Regions from separate parts of the Lysinibacillus sp. FSL K6-1151 genome, predicted to be linked through region 3. Evidence: riboswitches for the same ligand, from Rfam matches in the RefSeq annotation. Region 3 holds a riboswitch; each other region holds the start of a gene.
The links. A riboswitch is a leader RNA that binds a small molecule or an ion and turns the genes downstream of it on or off. The one in region 3 is predicted to bind thiamine pyrophosphate.
Positions count from the first base shown of each region.

Region 1: linked by a shared signal. The riboswitch ahead of thiC (phosphomethylpyrimidine synthase ThiC) and the one ahead of thiT (energy-coupled thiamine transporter ThiT) in region 3 are both predicted to bind thiamine pyrophosphate.
Region 2: linked by a shared signal. The riboswitch ahead of MHI04_RS11915 (ABC transporter substrate-binding protein) and the one ahead of thiT (energy-coupled thiamine transporter ThiT) in region 3 are both predicted to bind thiamine pyrophosphate.

Region 1 covers NZ_CP152040.1:243,521-249,911, forward strand. The annotation lists gene MHI04_RS01120 (response regulator) at 1-923, shown strand, start outside; gene MHI04_RS01125 (methyl-accepting chemotaxis protein) at 1,135-3,237, shown strand; gene MHI04_RS01130 (AEC family transporter) at 3,349-4,278, shown strand; TPP riboswitch at 4,357-4,471, shown strand; gene thiC (phosphomethylpyrimidine synthase ThiC) at 4,617-6,391, shown strand, end outside.
Region 2 covers NZ_CP152040.1:2,451,295-2,457,685, reverse strand. The annotation lists gene parC (DNA topoisomerase IV subunit A) at 1-1,002, shown strand, start outside; TPP riboswitch at 1,122-1,232, shown strand; gene MHI04_RS11915 (ABC transporter substrate-binding protein) at 1,386-2,381, shown strand; gene MHI04_RS11910 (thiamine-binding protein) at 2,383-2,673, shown strand; gene MHI04_RS11905 (ABC transporter permease) at 2,673-3,446, shown strand; gene MHI04_RS11900 (ABC transporter ATP-binding protein) at 3,421-4,170, shown strand; gene MHI04_RS11895 (TatD family hydrolase) at 4,160-4,909, shown strand; gene MHI04_RS11890 (hypothetical protein) at 4,933-5,109, opposite strand; gene MHI04_RS11885 (sodium/solute symporter) at 5,206-6,391, opposite strand, start outside.
Region 3 covers NZ_CP152040.1:3,952,944-3,959,334, reverse strand. The annotation lists gene MHI04_RS19190 (exonuclease SbcCD subunit D) at 1-299, shown strand, start outside; gene MHI04_RS19185 (SMC family ATPase) at 296-3,376, shown strand; gene MHI04_RS19180 (hypothetical protein) at 3,418-3,540, opposite strand; gene MHI04_RS19175 (DUF4870 domain-containing protein) at 3,596-3,919, opposite strand; TPP riboswitch at 4,047-4,154, shown strand; gene thiT (energy-coupled thiamine transporter ThiT) at 4,291-4,851, shown strand; gene map (type I methionyl aminopeptidase) at 5,013-5,768, shown strand; gene MHI04_RS19160 (hypothetical protein) at 5,802-6,391, opposite strand, start outside.

The sequences.
Region 1 (6,391 bases), 930 kb from region 3:
TTTTTACAACAGGGTTTGATCAATACGCAATAGATGCATTTAATCTACATGCTATTGATTACTTATTAAAGCCTGTACAAAATGTTCGTTTAGAAAAGACCTTAGAACGTCTAGAACACATAAATAATAAACATAAAAAAGTTCCGCCTAAACATACAATTATTAAGCTTTTTGGCGGTCTTAATGTTGTTACACCAGATGGTCATACACAGCTCATGAAATGGCGTACATCTAAAGCCAAAGAGCTATTTGCCTTCATGCTAAATCACCGTGATGAAATGATTTATCGTGATACGATTTTAGAATTATTTTGGCCGGAGTCTGATATCGATAAAGCATCTAAACAGCTTTATACAGCTATCTATACAATCCGTCAAACATTAAAAAATTATGGAATGGATGGTGTGCAAATTTCAAGTCCTTTGCTGAATTCTGGCTATAAGCTCTTAGTTGAAAATGTTGTAGTGGATGTAGAACAGTGGCTGTCCTGTTTAAAATCATTACCCCCATTGCAAGAGACATCAGTTGATGAACATGAAAAAGTATTCCAAATGTATGCAGGAGATTATTTAGGAGATTGCGATTATCTATGGGCGGAAAGTGAGCGAGAGCGCTTAAGGAGATTGTGGTTACACCATGCTCATCAGCTAAGCGAGTTTTACATAAAAAATGAGAACTACATGGCTGCAGTAAAGGTACAGGAAAAAGTCCAGGCACTTTTTTCTGATGCAGAGGAAAACTACTTCACTTTAATGAAGCTATACGATCTTCTAAATAATACAGCTGCTGTTGAGGAGCAATACTGGTTATTAAAAAAAATGCTTCAGGAGCATTTGGCAGTGGAACCAAGCGAGGAAATTGAGAGTTGGTATGAAAGCTGGAAACAAGCAAATGCTATGCCTCATGCTCAAACCTTTAGTTAAACTACATGATTTTGTTATGAGAGGCTCTGTCATAGACAGAGCTTTTTGTTTTTAATAGTTCATAAGACCCTTATTAAAAAATGTATATTGGTTGTAGATTTGTCCATATTTCTCTCTATAACTCTGTAAAATTCTACTTTATTCGCTAAATATTTTATTGTGATACAACCTTTCATCCTTTATCATTATTATAAAAGTGGGGGTGTTAGTTATGAAAAAATCTAAAGGTATTGCATTAAAACTATCTTCCCTAATTATAGGATTATTTCTAGTCTTATTTTTATCCTATACAGTGACAACGGGAATTATTATAAAAAATCAAAGTGTGGAAGACTCAGAATATGCAACTGTGCAGGCTGCTGAATCTTCGGCTGCTATTATGAGTGAGCGTTTCAAGAAAGCAAATACGGCATTGCAAACAACAAAGCAAATCATTGAAAGCATGCAGAAGAATAATGCTTTATCTTCCAAGGGTGTCTTAGACATTATGGAAAATAATCTAGCTAACAATGATGATTTACTTGGTGTTGGAGCAATCTTTGAGCAGGGTTCTATTATGTTAGATGCAAATGCAGAGGCTACTTTAGTCGATTCCAAAAAACGTTTTGGACCATACCTAAGCAAAGATGATAATAAGATCAGCACCACTTTAATTGAAGGGGTCGATGATAAAAGTGTTTCTGAATGGTACTGGGTGCCAAAAGAAGACGGACGCGCAGTTTTAACGGAGCCGTATGATTACAATGTAAATGGAAAGAACGTATTAATGACAACCATTTCAGTGCCGTTAGTCAATGCTTCTGGATCGTTTTTTGGTGTATTGACGGCGGATGTATCGATAGATTTTTTAAATGGATTAACAGAATCTGTTGCACCAGAGGGTGGTTATGCGGGCATTATTACGAATAAGGGTGTACTGACAGCCAACAGTTTTGGTGAAGAGCTAGATGGGCGCAATATGCAAGAGGACCCAGCTTGGACAAGTATTAGTAAGACCATGGAAAATGATGAGCTTACAAGTATGTACGTTGATTCTAACCAGTTTAAGGAAAAGGCATTTAATGTATTTGCCCCAATGATTTTAGAGGATATTGACGAGACGTGGACTGTTCAAATTGTATTGCCTGAATCAAAAATTCTAGAGACATACAACCACGTCTTTGTATTTACAATTATTTCTTCTATTATTATGGTTGTTTTGATGACAGTTGCAAGTGTGCTATTCATTTACAAACAGTTAAAGCCACTCCAATTTTTGCGTGCATCCATTGAAACAGCTGCAGAAGGGGATTTAACACAAAGAGTAGAGGAGAAATATATTAAGTCTGATGAGATTGGTGCAGTTGCACTGGCTTATAATAATATGCTGGATAAAACCAATAGTGCAATACAAACAGTGCTAAATTCTACGACATTATTGAACCAATCTTCTAATCAAGTGCATGAGGTCTTTAATGAAATAGTAGCTTCAAGTCAAGAGGTTTCAGTAGCAATCAATGAAATTGCACAAGGTGCATCGAAGCAATCAGAGGATACTGAAGAAACCAATTATCGAATGATGGATCTATCTGATCAGATTGATGCCATTACGTCACTATCCAATGAGATGGATGAGCTATCTCATAAAACAAGTGCAACGACAGAAAAGGGATTGCATGAGGTTAATAGTTTACGTGAACATAATATAGAAACAAATGAGATGAATGGGCGTATTCAACAGCAAATGGAATCATTAGCTTCTAACATTGCCAATATTAATCAAATCATCGCTTCTATTCAAAGCATTACAGAGCAAACGAATCTGTTAGCTTTAAATGCAAGTATTGAGGCAGCTCGTGCTGGCGAACATGGAAAAGGGTTTGCGGTAGTAGCAGAGGAAGTAAGAAAGCTAGCAGAGCAATCTAAAAATGAAACAGAAATTATTAAGAGTACGGTAGAAAGTATTCTCGAAAATTCCCAACAGACAGTAGCTGTTATTGCTTCGAATGCAGATTTAATGCATTCTCAAAATGAGTCCGTACAAAGCACACAAATGGCCTTTAAAGATAGCAGTGACTTGTCACGTTCAATTGCAGCTTCCATTAGTGAACTAATGAGTAAGTTATCTAGTATGTTAGAGCATAAAAATCAAGCAATTATGGCTATTCAAAGTATATCTGCTATTTCAGAGGAAACAGCTGCCTCTGCTGAACAAGTAAGTGCTTCTGCAATGGATCAACAAGCAGAGTTACAAAAAGTAGCAGAGTCTATTCAAAATATGAATGATATATCAAATGAACTGCAAGAAGTCGTAAATCGATTTAAGCTAGCGTAAAGAAAAAGGCTGCCTAAAATATATAGGCAGTCTTTCTTAATGGTGAAGGGAAGAGACATTGACCTGTTAGCCATTCAGCACTACTATAATGAAGGGAAGGGGGTCATCAATATGATGTATCTCGGAATGATTTTCTTTCAAATTGTTGCACCTATTTTAGTGTTGCTTGTACTTGGCGCTATACTACAAAAGAAATTTCGTTTTAACTTAAAAGCATTGTCTCAGCTTATTACATATTGCTTTATGCCAGCCGCTGTTTTTGTGAATTTATATGAAACACGTGTAGAGCTGTCTGTTCTGGGAGAAGTCGGGTTATTTATTGTGCTTTTTATTGGGAGTCAAATGATACTCAGTCATTTTTTAGCGAAAGGGCTTGGTTTGGCCAAAACGGAGGCAGCCGTCTTTAAAAATAGTGTTGTGCTCATTAACTCTGGAAATTATGGTATTCCAGTGGCCCAAATGATTTTTGTAACACAACCTATTGGTGTAGCCATTCAGGTCATGCTCGTTATATTTCAAAATATGACAACTTATACATATGGTTTGTACAATTTAATTTCCTCTACGAAATCGGGTATGACAATCATCAAAGATTTCTTTAAAATGCCCATTATTCATGCGCTAATTATTGGTGTCGCTATGAACTATTTTAATATTGGTATACCGCAGTTTATCAAAATACCTGTAGAGCATGTCGCAGATGGATTTATTGCTGTAGCCTTAATTACATTAGGCGCACAATTATCACAGCTTGAAATCAAATCTATGTTTAATAAAACTGTTTTTGTTAGCTGTTTTACAAGATTAGTTATCGGACCAGCTGTAGCATTGGTCATTATTTATGTATTGGGGTTAGATGGAGTTGTCGCACAATCTCTGTTTATAGCCAGTGCCTTCCCAACATCTCGCAATAGCTCTAGTCTAGCATTAGAATACGATGTGGAATCAGCTACAGCTGCGCAAACTGTTTTATTTTCAACCATTGTGAGCTGTCTAACAGTAACGATCGTGATTTATTTTGCGGAAGTATTATTTACTTAGTTGGATGAAAATTTTAAAATATTGAATGGAAAACTTCCATCTCTTAGAAATATCTGCTACACTAGCATCAAACTAAATAGTATTAACTAGGGGAGTCTGATGAGTCAGGCTGAGAGGGAGACGCTTAGAAGTTTCTTGACCCTTTGGACCTGATCTGGCTCATACCAGCGTGGGAAAGTTAAGAAGCTATTGCATCGTATGTCGTGTGCAATTACTAGACCTTTACATTCATGGCCGGATCCAAAAAAATATTTTGGATTCGGCCTTTCTTTATTTGTTGGAGTGAGCTAGATTTTCGGTCCTTTTATCAAATTACATTTAAGGGAGAGAAGTAGCTCATGTCAGTAGTTAGTGAAAAGAACATTACGATTATGTCTAGCTTTGAAGGAAGCAAAAAAGTGTATGTGGAAGGATCACGTCCAGATATTTTAGTACCTATGCGTGAAATCGCATTAAGCCCAACGACTGGTAGCTTTGGGGATGAAAAAAATGCCCCTATTCGAGTATATGATACGAGTGGTCCATACACAGATCCGAATTATCACGTTGATATTACAAAGGGTCTGCCTGCTTTGCGACGTGCATGGATAGAAGAAAGAGGAGATGTTGAGGAATATGAGGGGCGTACGATTAAACCTGAGGATAACGGTTTTCGTCGTGTTGATGATCCGCGCATTCAAGAAAATGTTTTCCCTGAATTGGAGCGGAAGCCTTTACGTGCAAAAAGGGGTAAAAATGTAACACAGCTTCACTATGCACGAAATGGAATGATAACGCCGGAAATGGAGTTTGTGGCGATACGTGAAAACATGGATCCTGAATTTGTTCGTTCAGAAATTGCAGCAGGTCGGGCTATTATGCCTTCTAATATTAATCACCCTGAGGCAGAGCCGATGATTATTGGTCGTAACTTCCATGTGAAAATCAATGCAAACATTGGAAATTCCGCGGTGTCGTCGTCAATAGCAGAAGAAGTTGAGAAAATGACATGGGCTACACGCTGGGGTGCCGATAATATTATGGATCTCTCGACTGGTAAACATATTCATACAACGAGAGAATGGATTATTCGAAATGCTGCAGTGCCAGTGGGAACGGTGCCCATTTATCAGGCTTTAGAAAAAGTAAATGGCATAGCCGAGGATTTAACGTGGGAAGTTTATCGTGATACGCTCATTGAGCAAGCAGAGCAGGGGGTTGATTATTTCACGATACATGCGGGTGTTCTTTTACGCTATGTACCTCTTACAGCAAATCGTGTAACAGGCATTGTGTCACGTGGTGGTTCAATTATGGCACAGTGGTGTTTATTTCATCATCAAGAGAATTTCCTTTATACACATTTTGAGGAAATCTGTGAAATTATGAAGACATATGATGTTGCTTTTTCTTTAGGAGATGGCTTACGCCCAGGTTCCATTGCAGATGCCAATGATGAGGCCCAATTTGCAGAGCTTGAAACGCTGGGTGAATTAACACAAATCGCTTGGAAGCATGATGTTCAGGTGATGGTAGAGGGGCCAGGTCATGTACCGATGCATTTGATAAAGGAGAATATGGACAAGCAATTAGAAGTTTGTAAGGAAGCGCCTTTCTATACATTGGGCCCATTAACAACAGATATTGCGCCAGGATATGACCATATTACCTCAGCTATTGGTGCAGCGATGATTGGCTGGTTTGGTACAGCGATGCTCTGCTATGTGACACCGAAGGAGCATCTTGGCTTACCTAATCGTGAGGATGTTCGAGTAGGAGTTATTACTTATAAGATTGCTGCCCATGCAGCTGATTTAGCGAAAGGACACCCAGGTGCACAACAACGGGATGATGCATTGTCAAAAGCACGCTTTGAATTCCGCTGGCGTGATCAATTCAATCTATCATTAGATCCAGAACGTGCGGTTGAATATCATGACGAAACGCTTCCAGCAGAGGGGGCGAAAACAGCGCACTTTTGCTCAATGTGTGGCCCTAAATTCTGTAGTATGAGAATCTCACAGGATATTCGTAATTATGCTAAAGAAAAAGATTTAAATACGACTGAAGCTATTCATCAAGGTATGCAGGAAAAGGCAGAGGAGTTTAAAAAAGCGGGGAGTCAGATTTATCA
Region 2 (6,391 bases), 1.5 Mb from region 3:
CCACGTCGCTCGAAAATTGAGCAGGAAATAGAAGAAATTAAAATTACGCTAGATGTCCTTGTGCCAAGTGAAGAGGTTGTGGTGACGGTGACAAAGGATGGCTATATTAAACGTACATCCACACGTTCACATGCCGCTTCCAATGGTCAGGATTTTGCGATGAAGGATTCGGATTACTTATTGTATGAAGCAACCTTAAATACACAGCATCATCTGTTACTGTTCACAAATCGAGGCAATTATATTTACCAGCCTGTTCATGAGCTACCTGATATTCGCTGGAAGGATCTTGGACAGCATATTTCAAGTATTGTGCCAACAGGGGAAGATGAGTCTATTATTGCAGTGTATGGCTTTGAAACATTCGAACAGCCAAATACGTATATTTTAACAGCTACAAAAGATGGTCAAATTAAACGCTCCCCACTGGCAGATTATGCGGTGACGCGTTATTCGAAGCCAATAAAAACAATGAATGTTAAAGCGGGCGATGCGATGATCTTTGCATCGTTTGTGACAGATGATGTGGAACTGATGTTAACAACGGATACAGCCTATGCGATTCGTTTCCCACTGGAAGAATTACCAGTTACAGGGGTGAAAACAGGCGGTGTCAAAGGCATCACGCTAAAGGATGGAGAAGCCTTAGTCGGTGTCAATGTGCTACAGCCTGATGCTACACAATATGTGGTAATCGTCACACAGCGTGGAGCCGTGAAGAAAATGAATGTTGCAGAAGTTGAAGTGGCAAGTCGTGCAAAACGTGGTCTAAAAGTATTAACAGAATTAAAAGCAAATCCTCACCGTATTGTGGCAGTTATTCAAGCAACGAATGAGGAGCAAATAGTGATTGAAACGGAAAAAGGTGTACAAGAGCTCATTGATGTCCAAACATTGACGCGTGCTGATCGCCATTCCAACGGTTCGTTTAAAGTGGATATTGCAACAGATGGGGCTATTTCCCATGTTTTAACGGCTAAAAAAGAACAGAAACTAAGCTAATGATAAGCCCAGTCTCTTAGGAGTGCTGGGTTTTTTTACGAGAGCAGTCGTTAGTCAAAAATAGCATCTTGTCATTTTAGCGTAACTATGGGTATAATAATCAACGAAAAGTTCATAGCACAAGAATGTAGGGGGGCTAGTAGTTGCTAGCTGAGATTGTGTCCGATAGACGCTGACCCTTTGAACCTGATTTGGCTCGTACCAGCGTAGGGAACATCTATTCAAAAAAGCAAAGTTTTGAAGATTGATTGCAATACGTCTGGGAGGAATCCTAGGCGTTTTTTTATGTTTTCAAGCAATATCTTGCCAAACGCATACGCTTTCTTTCTGGTGACAACATTCAATCATGAACACTTTCACATTATCGACTAGGAGGACTTCGCATGAAAAAATGGTTATTTATTCTAGTGGCTGCACTTTTAACGTTAGTGGGCTGTAGTGACAAGGAGGACAAGCAGGCTACTGATCAGCTGAAAAAAGTATCAGTGGTCTTAGATTGGACACCAAATACAAATCATACAGGACTGTATGTCGCAAAAAAACTCGGTTATTTTGAGGAGCAGGGCTTAGATGTTGACATTATTATGCCTGGGGAGGCAGGAGCCGATCAGCTTGTTGCTTCTGGCAAGGCAGAGTTTGGTGTGAGCTATCAGGAAGGGATTACACAGGCTCGTGTGCAAGATGTGCCTCTTGTCTCCATTGCTGCTATTATTCAACATAATACATCTGGCTTTGCTTCTATTGCATCAAAAGGTATTACATCACCAAAGGATTTCGAAGGTAAAACCTATGGCGGTTGGGGGGCTCCACTAGAGCAAGCTGTCCTACAATCATTGATGCAAACAGAAAAGGCAGACATTCATAAACTAGATATCGTCAATGCAGGAGATTTAGATTTTTTCACGATGATGCAAAAGGATATTGATTTTGCTTGGATTTATTACGCGTGGACAGGTATTGAAGCTGAGCTACGGGGTGAAAAGATTAATATGCTGTACTTAACAGATTATAGTGATCAGCTGGACTATTATACACCTGTTCTAGCTACAAATGAAAAAATGATCCAGGACAATCCTGACCTAGTTCAAGCGTTTGTGGCGGCTGCATCGAAGGGCTATGAATACGCCATAGCACATCCAAGTGAGGCGGCTGATATTTTAATAGAAGCGGCTCCCGATTTAGATCAAGCGTTAGTGCATAAAAGTCAGGAATGGCTAGCTGATAAATATCAGGATGATGCCAAGCAATGGGGAGAGCAAAAGCTTTCTGTATGGGAAAACTATGCAAAATGGATGTCTAGCAACAACGTGTTAGAGGGCGAATTTAATGCGAAACAAGCCTTTACAAACGATTTCTTACCTAAAAAGGAGACCAAATAAGATGGCGAATTCATTAATCAGTGTTCAAATCATTCCAAAAACAGAGAAATTTGAGGATGTTATACCGTATGTCGATGCGGCGATTGCTGTGATAGATGCTGCTGGTGTGAAATATGAGGTACATCCGTTGGAAACGACGATGGAAGGTGAGCTGTCAATGTTGCTGCAAATCATTGAAAAAATGAATGACAAGATGATTGAGCTTGGTGCTATCAATGTCATTACACAAGTGAAAATATTATATCAGCCAACTGGTATAACAATGGATACATTAACGGAGAAATACCAGTAATGAAACAAGCTTTGCAAAAGGGAAGGACGATTATTTTTATCGCCTTCCTCTTATTCGTGTGGGAGCTCATTGTGCATGTGGCTGAAGTTCCTCATTGGTTATTACCTGCACCAAGTCGTATTTTGTTGGAAGCTTTTAAAGCCTATCAAACCTTTTTACCACATGCTTGGGCTACGATGCAATTAGCCTTATTAGGACTTGCCATTGGTATTGCCTGTGGATTAATGGTGGCGATTGTCTTGCATCGATTTACATTTATTCGGGAGTTGTTTTATCCGATTTTAATTATGTCGCAAAATATCCCTATTCTTGTCTTAGCGCCATTGCTCATTATTTGGTTTGGCTTTGGTTTATTACCAAAGCTCATCATTATTTGCCTCGTGTGCTTTTTCCCCATTGTTATTGCGGCAATGGACGGATTTCGGCAAACAGCACCTGAGTTAAAGCATTATTTTGCCATGGTTGGTGCTACAAAGGCGCAAACTTTTTGGAAGCTTGAATGGCCTCATGCATACCCAACGATTTTTTCAGGTGTAAAAATTGCTGCGACGTATAGTGTGATGGGCGCTGTTATTGCGGAGTGGCTTGGTGCAAAAAAAGGAATAGGCGTTTATATGACCCTAGCACAGTCCTCGTTCCGCACTGATCGTGTATTCGTAGCCATTTTTGCGATTGTTTTATTAAGCTTACTGTTGTTTAGCAGTATTCGCTTACTTGAAAAATTCATGGTGAAGGGGAGAGGCTATCATGCTCAGCATTCAAAACATCGCTAAATCCTTTGATACCCTGCAAGTTCTTGAAGATGTATCCTTTGACGTTAAAGCTGGAGAGTTTGTGGCCATTGTTGGTCCCTCTGGCAGTGGTAAGAGTACCCTTTTTCAATTAATTGGTGGCGTTTCTACGATTGATCAAGGGTCCATTTTATTAAATGAAGAGGACATTCAGCGAAAAAGAGGAACGATTGGTTATATGCCTCAGCAGCCTTGTCTACTACCTTGGCGCACGATTTTAGAGAATGTCACACTCGTAGAGGAATTACAGCATCAACCAAATACTGAACGTGCTATAGAGTGGCTTGAAAAGGTGGGGCTTGGTTCATTTATCCATGCTTATCCAAACGAATTGTCAGGCGGCATGCAACAGCGTGTATCTTTTATACGTGCGATGGTCAGTGATAAGCCTATTTTATGCTTAGATGAACCATTTTCTGCGCTGGATGAATTCACCAGACTGGAAATGCAAGCGTGGCTATTATCCATCTGGGAAGCCTATCGTAAATCAATACTATTTGTCACGCATAGTATTGAGGAAGCACTCTTTTTAGCGGATCGGATCCTTGTTTTAAGCAAACGTCCTGCGACGGTTAAAAAGGAAATCATCGTGCCGTTTGAGAGACCTCGGAAAGAGGAAATTCGACATTCTGCAGCATTCACAGCGTTAAAGCAACAATTATTTATGTATTTACAGGAGGAAAAGGGTGATATGTATGTTGATTGATGCGCATATTCATTTGGATCAGTACACCGATGAGGAAATTCCTTCCTTATTAGAAGAAGTGAAAGCTGTAATCGCGGTTAGTATGCAACTTTCCTCTTGTGAAAGAACGTTGCGTTTATCGAATAGCTATCAGCAAGTAAAGGCTGCTTTTGGCTTTCATCCGGAACAGCCTTTACTAAGTCCAAATGATGAGACAGCTTTATTTGATTGGATTCGTTCGCATCAGGATGATATGGTTGCTATTGGTGAGGTGGGTCTACCTTATTATTTAAAACAAGAGCAAACGATAGATGACCGACTTTATGTGGCTCTATTAGAGCGTTTTATAGTCTTGGCAAAGGAATTGGATAAGCCAATAGTGTTACACGCTGTCTATGAGGATGCTAGCATCGTTTGTGATTTACTTGACAAACATCAGCTTCGCCAAGCACATTTTCATTGGTTTAAAGGGGATGAGGCTGTGGTGAAACGCATGATTCAGCATGGCTATTTTATTTCGATCACCCCTGATTGTTTGTATGAACAAGAAATTCAACAGTTGATACAAGCTTATCCCATTGAACTAATGATGGTGGAAACGGATGGTCCTTGGCCTTTTGAAGGACCGTTTACAAATAAGCGTACATCTCCGTGGATGATGCATTCGACCATTGAGGTCATAGCGTCCATCAAGGGGTTGTCGACACAGGAAGTGGCTCAAATTATCACGCAAAACACCAATGCCTTTTATCGGCTTTAAAAGAAAAAGCAGTATAGGGAACGTTAGTCGTCCTTATACTGCTTTTTATGTTTTGTGAAATCATGATCGAGTTTCTCATTCTTTGTTTTTGTTATGCGCTCGTGTGTACTGAAGGATATAGATTGACGGTTTTTTTCAACATCCTTGCCGACAGTTCGTTTAACATGCATCCGTTTCTTTTTAGCCCTTGATTGTGACATGAGCATAACCTCCAATCTTTTTCTCATTCTATAGTAGCGAATAGGGAAGAAAAAGTAAAACCTCGTAAGCGAGATGCTTACGAGGGTGTTGAGTGATTAGTGAGATACGTCCTGTACAGAAATACCTGTGTTTGCTTTAACGTCAACTTCACGATACTTCGCGTCATCCGTTTCTTTAGAAAGTAATGTACCGATGAAACCACCAAGGAAACCAAGTGGTACAGAGATTAAGGCTGGGTTCGTTAACATGATTAATGGTTCACCAACGAAAATCGCCTTACCTTCAACTGGATTCCATACGTTTGGTGAAATAGCAACTAACACTAATGCAGAAATTAAACCTGTTAACATCGCCGTTACAGCACCAGCTGTATTAAAGCGTTTCCAATAAATTGTATAGATAATAACTGGAAGGTTAGCAGATCCCGCAATACAGAATGCTAGAGATACTAAGAATGCAACGTTTAATGTTTGTGCGCCAAGTGCTAATAGGATAGAAATAACAGCGATTGTAATGGAACCAATGCGAGCTGCAAGAACTTGCTCTTTTTCTGTAATTTTACCCTTTTTAATAATTTGTCCATAAATATCATGAGATAGGGCAGATGCACCTGAAAGTACAAGACCTGCTACTACCGCTAGGATTGTTGCGAAGGCTACCGCACAAACGAATGAGAATAGGATGTCTCCACCAAGTGCTTCTGCAAGCAGTGGGGCAGCCATGTTACCAGCAGCGTTTGCAGCGATAATATCTTCCTTTCCAACGAATGCTGCTGCACCGAAACCTAAGAAAATTGTTAGAACGTAGAAAATACCTACGATCCAAGTAGCCCAAATAACCGATGAACGAGCTGTTTTTGCGTCTTTTACTGTAAAGAAACGCATTAAAATATGTGGAAGACCCGCAGTACCCAATACTAAGGCAATTAACATAGAGATTGTATCAAGTCCATTTGTGTATTTTAGACCTGGATTTAAATAAGCAGCACCACTATCAGTAGCTGTTGTCATTTCTGTAAACATTGTCGAGATACTGAAGCCGAACTCTTTTAATACTAAGAACGAAATAATCACTGTACCAAGCATTAACAGACAAGCTTTGATGATTTGCACCCAAGATGTCGCTGTCATACCACCGAATAATACGTATGTTGTCATCATGAAACCTACGATTAACACGGCAATCCAGTAGTCGATTCCTAAAAGTAATTGAATAAGTGCTCCTGCACCAACTAGTTGTGCAATCATGTAGAATAAAACAATTGTAATCGTGCTTAAAGCA
Region 3 (6,391 bases):
AGCTCACACCAAGTGATGATTATGTATTTGTCAGATTGACGGATACAACTTCGGTGTCTTCGCCGATGGAACGCATTCGCAGTGTGTTTCCGCACGCTATGCATGTGGAACGTAAGGTATTACGACAAGAGGTGTCGCGTGAGCTACAAGTTGTAGAAACGGAAAAACTAGAGGATATTGATTTATTCCGTTCTTTCTTTACCGATATTATCGGTATTCAGCCAGATGAAGATACGGAACGCCTTTTCACAGAGATGTTACAGGAATTATTAGATGAGGAGCGAGAGACAGTAAAATGAAGCCATTAAAGTTAACGATTACTGCATTTGGTCCCTATAAAGACACTGAAGTAATTGATTTTCAAGAACTAGGGGAACATCGATTGTTTGCTATTTCTGGTAAAACCGGTGCTGGAAAAACAACCATTTTTGATGCCATTTGTTATGCCCTTTACGGATCAGGCAGTGGTGAGGATCGTCAGGATACGGCTTTACTGCGAAGTGGCTTTGCTCATGATGATATTTATACAGCTGTAGAGCTCATGTTTGAAATGCATGGAAGGGTCTATCAAATAATACGACAGCCCGGTCATATTAAAGAAAAAAATAAAACGATTACTGGGAAGAAAATAGAGTTAGCTGAAGTAAAAGAGGGAAAGCTTGATTATAGCATTGTAGAGAAGCAGCAAACGCTTGAAGTCGATAAAAAATTGCAGGAAATAATAGGTCTCACAAAAGATCAATTTAGCCAAATTGTGATGCTACCTCAAGGTGAATTTCGCAAGCTATTAACCTCAGATTCTACAAACAAAGAAGTTATTTTGCGGAAAATCTTTAAAACAGACCGCTTTGGTGTCATGACGAAAAAGCTTGATGCTAAACGAAAAGAGGCAGAGAGTGATCTACAACGTGCCAAACAATTAAAAGAACATTTACTTGGTCAAATTGACGGTGTCTTACCACAACGTTCATCAGCGTTATTCACATTAATTGCTGACAAAACGGAAAATTTACATCAACTAAAGCAGGCACTTGATGAGGAGATTATTTACTATACAAAATGTATTGAGGATGAACAGCTACAATATGAAGAAGCTTATAGCCTTCATCAAAAAGAACAAGAATATTATCGATTAGCTAAAACACTGAATGAGCAATTTGATGAGCAAGCGAATCGACAGCAGCGACTACAAATGCTGTTACAAGAGCAGGACGCATATAGCGCGAAGGAGCAGGAGATTGTTTTAGCAGAACAAGCAGAGCGACTTGTGCTACTTGAACAACAATGCATTGATTTACGTGCTGAACTTAATGTAAAGGAACAAGCTTTTCAGCAAGCACAAGTTAAGCATCAGCAAACAGAAGAGCAACTGCAGCGAGCCCAAGAAAAATATAGGGTAGAAGAGGCGAAAGAGCCTGAGCGTCAACAAATTTTGCAGCAGGAATTGCAATTATTAGCGTCATTGCCTAAATTCGAGGCCTATGAAAACAACGTGCAGCAGCTGCAAATAGCTGAGCAGTATGTTGAAACAGCAAAAATGGCGGTGGCTGATAACCTGACGTTATTGGAAAAAGAACAAGAGCAATTGCAGCAATTTTCTCAAACGATGGAAGGCTATGAAAAACAGGTTGAGCCATATGAAAGCTACTTAGAACAGTTACCGAAACTACGTGAACAGGTAGCTTTAGTCAAACAAGCTGAGAAATATAAAAGTGCCGTAGAGTTAGCACAGCAGGACGTAGCTGCCTCAGACATTCACTATCAAGAAAGTAAAAAGGCCCTTCTATTATTGCAGCAACGGTGGCTGACAAGTCAGGCTAGTATTTTAGCGGAACAGCTAAAGGAAGGGGAGCCTTGCCCTGTTTGTGGCAGTATGACTCACGAGAAAACACATAAAGAGCAACTGGAAGTTATTGAACTTGCTCAAGTGGAAACGTTAAGAGTGAAGGCTTCTTCAGACGAGCGTATGTATCTAAAGAAGGCAGCACTTTTGTCATCTACGCAACAGCTTCTTCAAGATACATATCAGCAGCTAGAAGCACAGCATATTAAACAAGAAGACCAAGCACAGCTCATCGCTACTTTACACAAGACGGAGCAAGAGATTGCGAGCTTAAAAGTTGTCCATCATCAACTAGCAGATATGCGATTAAAGCTAAAGCATCAACGTGATAGAATAGAGCAGCTTAGAAATAAACAGATGGAATTAGAGCAATATTTAGCTGAGCACATGAAAGAATGGACAAGATTACAAGCGGTTGTAGAAGAACAGCTCAAGCAGATGCCAGCCAATTTACCAACATTACAGCAATTAAAGCAACAACTTACGGATGTTAGTAAACAGAAAATGGATTTGCAAAAAACATGGCAAGAGAGTCAAGAAAATTTGCATGTCGTAAAAGAAGCGACAAGTAATGCAAAACTAACTGTAGAAATCGCCAAACAATCTTTTGAGGAATTACAGCTCAAAATGAATGAAAAGCGGCAGCAATTTTCAGCAAGCATGCAGGAAATCGGCTTTGACAGCTATGAGGAATACGCAGCTGCCAAACGGAGTGCGAGCCAATTGGAGGCACTTCGCAAAGTATGCAGTGACTATGCTTTACAGGTACATACCCTGAAAATCCAAATAACTGAAGGGGCTATGTATCTTCAAGGGAAAGAGAAGCAAGATTTAGTGATGATGGAAGCAAAAGTAGAACAACTTCGTACAGCGTATGAGGAAGCATTTAAACGTTTGCAACAGATGAATGGTTTTGCACAAGCATGCCAGGGCTTTATAAAAAAAGTAGAAGAAACAGCGAGAGAGCTTCAGTTACTTGAACAAGAAGCTGGTCGAGTAAAGGAACTCTATGGATTATTAAACGGACAAAATTCGAAAAAGCTGTCCTTTGAGCGATACATTCAAATTAATTACTTAGACCAAATTACCGATGCCGCTAATATTCGTCTTTATCACTTATCAAATGGTCAATTTGAGCTTAGACGTTCTGATAGACTAGAAAAGCATGCGAAGCAAAGTGGGCTTGGGCTTGATGTATATGATGCCTATACGGATCAATTACGTGATGTGAAAACATTATCCGGTGGCGAAAAATTTAATGCTTCCTTAAGTCTTGCTTTAGGAATGGCAGATGTCATTCAAAGCTTCCAAGGGAATATTCATATTGAAACCATGTTTATTGATGAGGGCTTTGGCTCGCTTGATGAGGAATCTTTGAATAAAGCAATTGATACATTAATTGCTTTACAGGATTCTGGTCGTATGATTGGCGTGATTTCTCATGTGCCTGAATTAAAATCAGCGATGCCAGCGGTCTTACATGTAGAAAAAACATTGAATGGACATAGTCAAACCCACTTTGAAGTGAAATAAATAAAAGGCGTATTTCCAAAACAAGGGAATACGCCTGCTGTTTATTTTTTTCGAGGAATGGCTGTAGGTGTTGTCCCTTTTTTTGCAGCCATTACTTTTTTCACGATAGGAATAACAATAGGTGCTAATTTTACGGCGGTTTTCACAACATTTGATACTTTCATTCAAAAACAGCTCCTTTTACAATTACTACTACCTGTTTCGCTTAAAAATGAAACATTAACGAATAACACGAACAGCTTGAATAATATTCCATATTACAATTCCTAGTGAGACGATGGCATAAATGGCAAACGAAACGAACCAAATAATCAACATCGTATTATTGCCTGACGTTGGATCCAAATTAAATGTAGAAAAAACAAAGACAATAAAGAACAGAATGCCGAAAACAAAAGGAATTAAATGAGAGATAAGTGCACGAATTGAATGTCTTTTTACGTCACTATCTTTCGTAATAATGTACACAATTAATGGGACGATAAAAGGGGCGAAGAAAATACTTAAATAACTAAAGGCAGATAAAATTTTTTGGTTCTCCATAGTTGTACCTCCTTTTGTAATATTTACGCATGAAAAACAGCAAAGTTTCAAAAAAATAATATATGGAAGAGGTTGTAATCCTTCTATCCTTTGCGTACAATGAGAATGTTCGAATAAATTCAGATGTAACGACCACAAGGGGAGCTGATGATGTCAGCTGAGACTGGGCACGTAATGCCTTGACTCTTTGAACCTGTAAGTTAACGCTTGCGTAGGGATGTGGATAGAAACCGACACTAGTACGATGTGAGGCTCTGTCCTGGCATCGTTTTTTCATTCTTGAGGGAATAAAAAGGTGTCAGAAAGAGACATATCAGCGCATTTCTATTCCTGCTCTTGTATCCTACATCGGAACAAAGGAGAGAATATATATGGACAAAAAAAGACTATTAATGCTTGTGGAGATTGCGATATTTGCAGCAATCGGTCTTGTGCTTGATCAGGTTTCCTTTAAAGTATGGGCACAAGGTGGCTCTGTTAGTCTAGTCATGGTACCTATTATGTTAATAGCATTTCGCTGGGGCTTAGTAGCTGGGCTAACAACTGGATTACTCGTGGGTGTAATGCAAACCATGTTTGGTGCTACGATTGTGCACTGGCTACAAGGATTCCTTGATTATGGTGTTGCTTTCACAGTTGTAGGATTAGCGGCGGTTGTGCGTGGACCCGTGTTGGCGGCTGCCAAAAATGCCAACAAAACAAAAATGGCACTTTACATTATATTAGGTACGGTACTTGCGGGCTTTTTACGATATGCAGCCCACACGATGGCTGGCGCTGTATTTTTTGCAGAATATGCTGGCGATCAAAATGCATGGATCTATTCCATCATCTATAATGGTACATATATGCTACCAGCAACTATTTTAACGGCAATTGTAGGCGTTCTTTTATTCACAGCTGCTCCACAATTAATGCAAAGAAAAGCATAAAACATGCCCCTCACATTTGTGAAGGGGCTTTTTTGTCGCAAATAACTCTTTGCGCACTTCGCAAAGTAAGGAAGCATACAATATTTAAAGCGTTTATCGTTATACGCATAACAAGTTATGTTATATTAAAGTATAGATATTAGATGAAAGGGACGTTATACATGATTGTAAAAACGCAAGAAGAGATTGAAGCTTTTAAAAAAATAGGACGCATTTGTGCTGAAATTCGTGAAGCGATGAAAGCTGCCACAAAACCAGGTGTTACAACATTGGAGCTAGATGAAATTGCTGGCCGTATGTTTGCAGAGGCTGGCGCGATATCTGGTCCAAAGGGAGAATATGATTTCCCAGGGTATACATGTATTAGTGTCAATGAAGAAGTGGCGCATGGTATCCCCGGAAAACGTGTTATTCAAGAGGGGGATATTGTAAATATCGATGTTTCTGGTTCATTAAATGGCTACTTTGCTGACACTGGTATTTCATTTGTGGTTGGTGATGGCTATGAGGACAAAGAAAAGCTATGTCGCGTTGCCAAAAGCGCCTTTGATCGAGCAATGACAAAGGTAAAGGCTGGGTCTAAATTAAATCAAATTGGTAAGGCAGTTGAACGTGAGGCGAATGCTAATGGCTTAACTGTTATTATGAATTTAACTGGTCATGGCTTAGGTCAATCTTTACATGATGAGCCGAATCACATTTTAAATTACTATGATGCATGGGATTCTACAATTATGAAAGAAGGTATGGTGCTTGCGGTTGAGCCGTTTATCTCAGCGAAGGCAGAGCATATTGTAGAAGCTGGTGATGGTTGGACATTCATTACACCTGATAAATCACTTGTAGCTCAAATTGAACATTCAGTCATTGTAACAAAAGATAAACCGATTATCCTAACATCATTAGACGAAGAATAGAATGCAATGAAATGAAAAATCCTGCTTACCAATTTATTTTTGGTAGGCAGGATTTTTTTTAATAAATAAAATACCAACAAAGAGAACACCACATAAAAAGAAGGCGGCGGTAGTGACAAGTAGCTCATCAAAACCATTATGTAAGGCGATTCCTATATAAGCCCAAATAAAAACACTAGGAAACAAAATATCAAAGTGATGGAAACGGATATGTAGCGCAAGTGCTCCACCTAATGTCAGCAAAATTACTGCCCAAAGAGGCGTACTAAGACCAAAGCCGTTCCAACCATAAGCCGTTAACGTAAAACTGATATTCGTAATAAAAATAAATGTCATCCATGCAAAATAAATGGAGAAAGGAATACGACCCGACATTGCTTTGTCATGAAGAGGGTACGTATTATACAACATAAATAAATACAAGACTAAGAGTAATGTAATGCCAAGTGAAACAATAAATAACTCATGATGCCATACGTATATCATCAATGCTTGCAATATATTTATGCAGCTAAAAAGCGCAGACTGTTTCATAGTTGTCTTTTTGATATTCATAACTAACCAATAACCGAGTAAAAAATAAATAAGAATCCAAATTACATGACTTACACTAACTGGTGCAA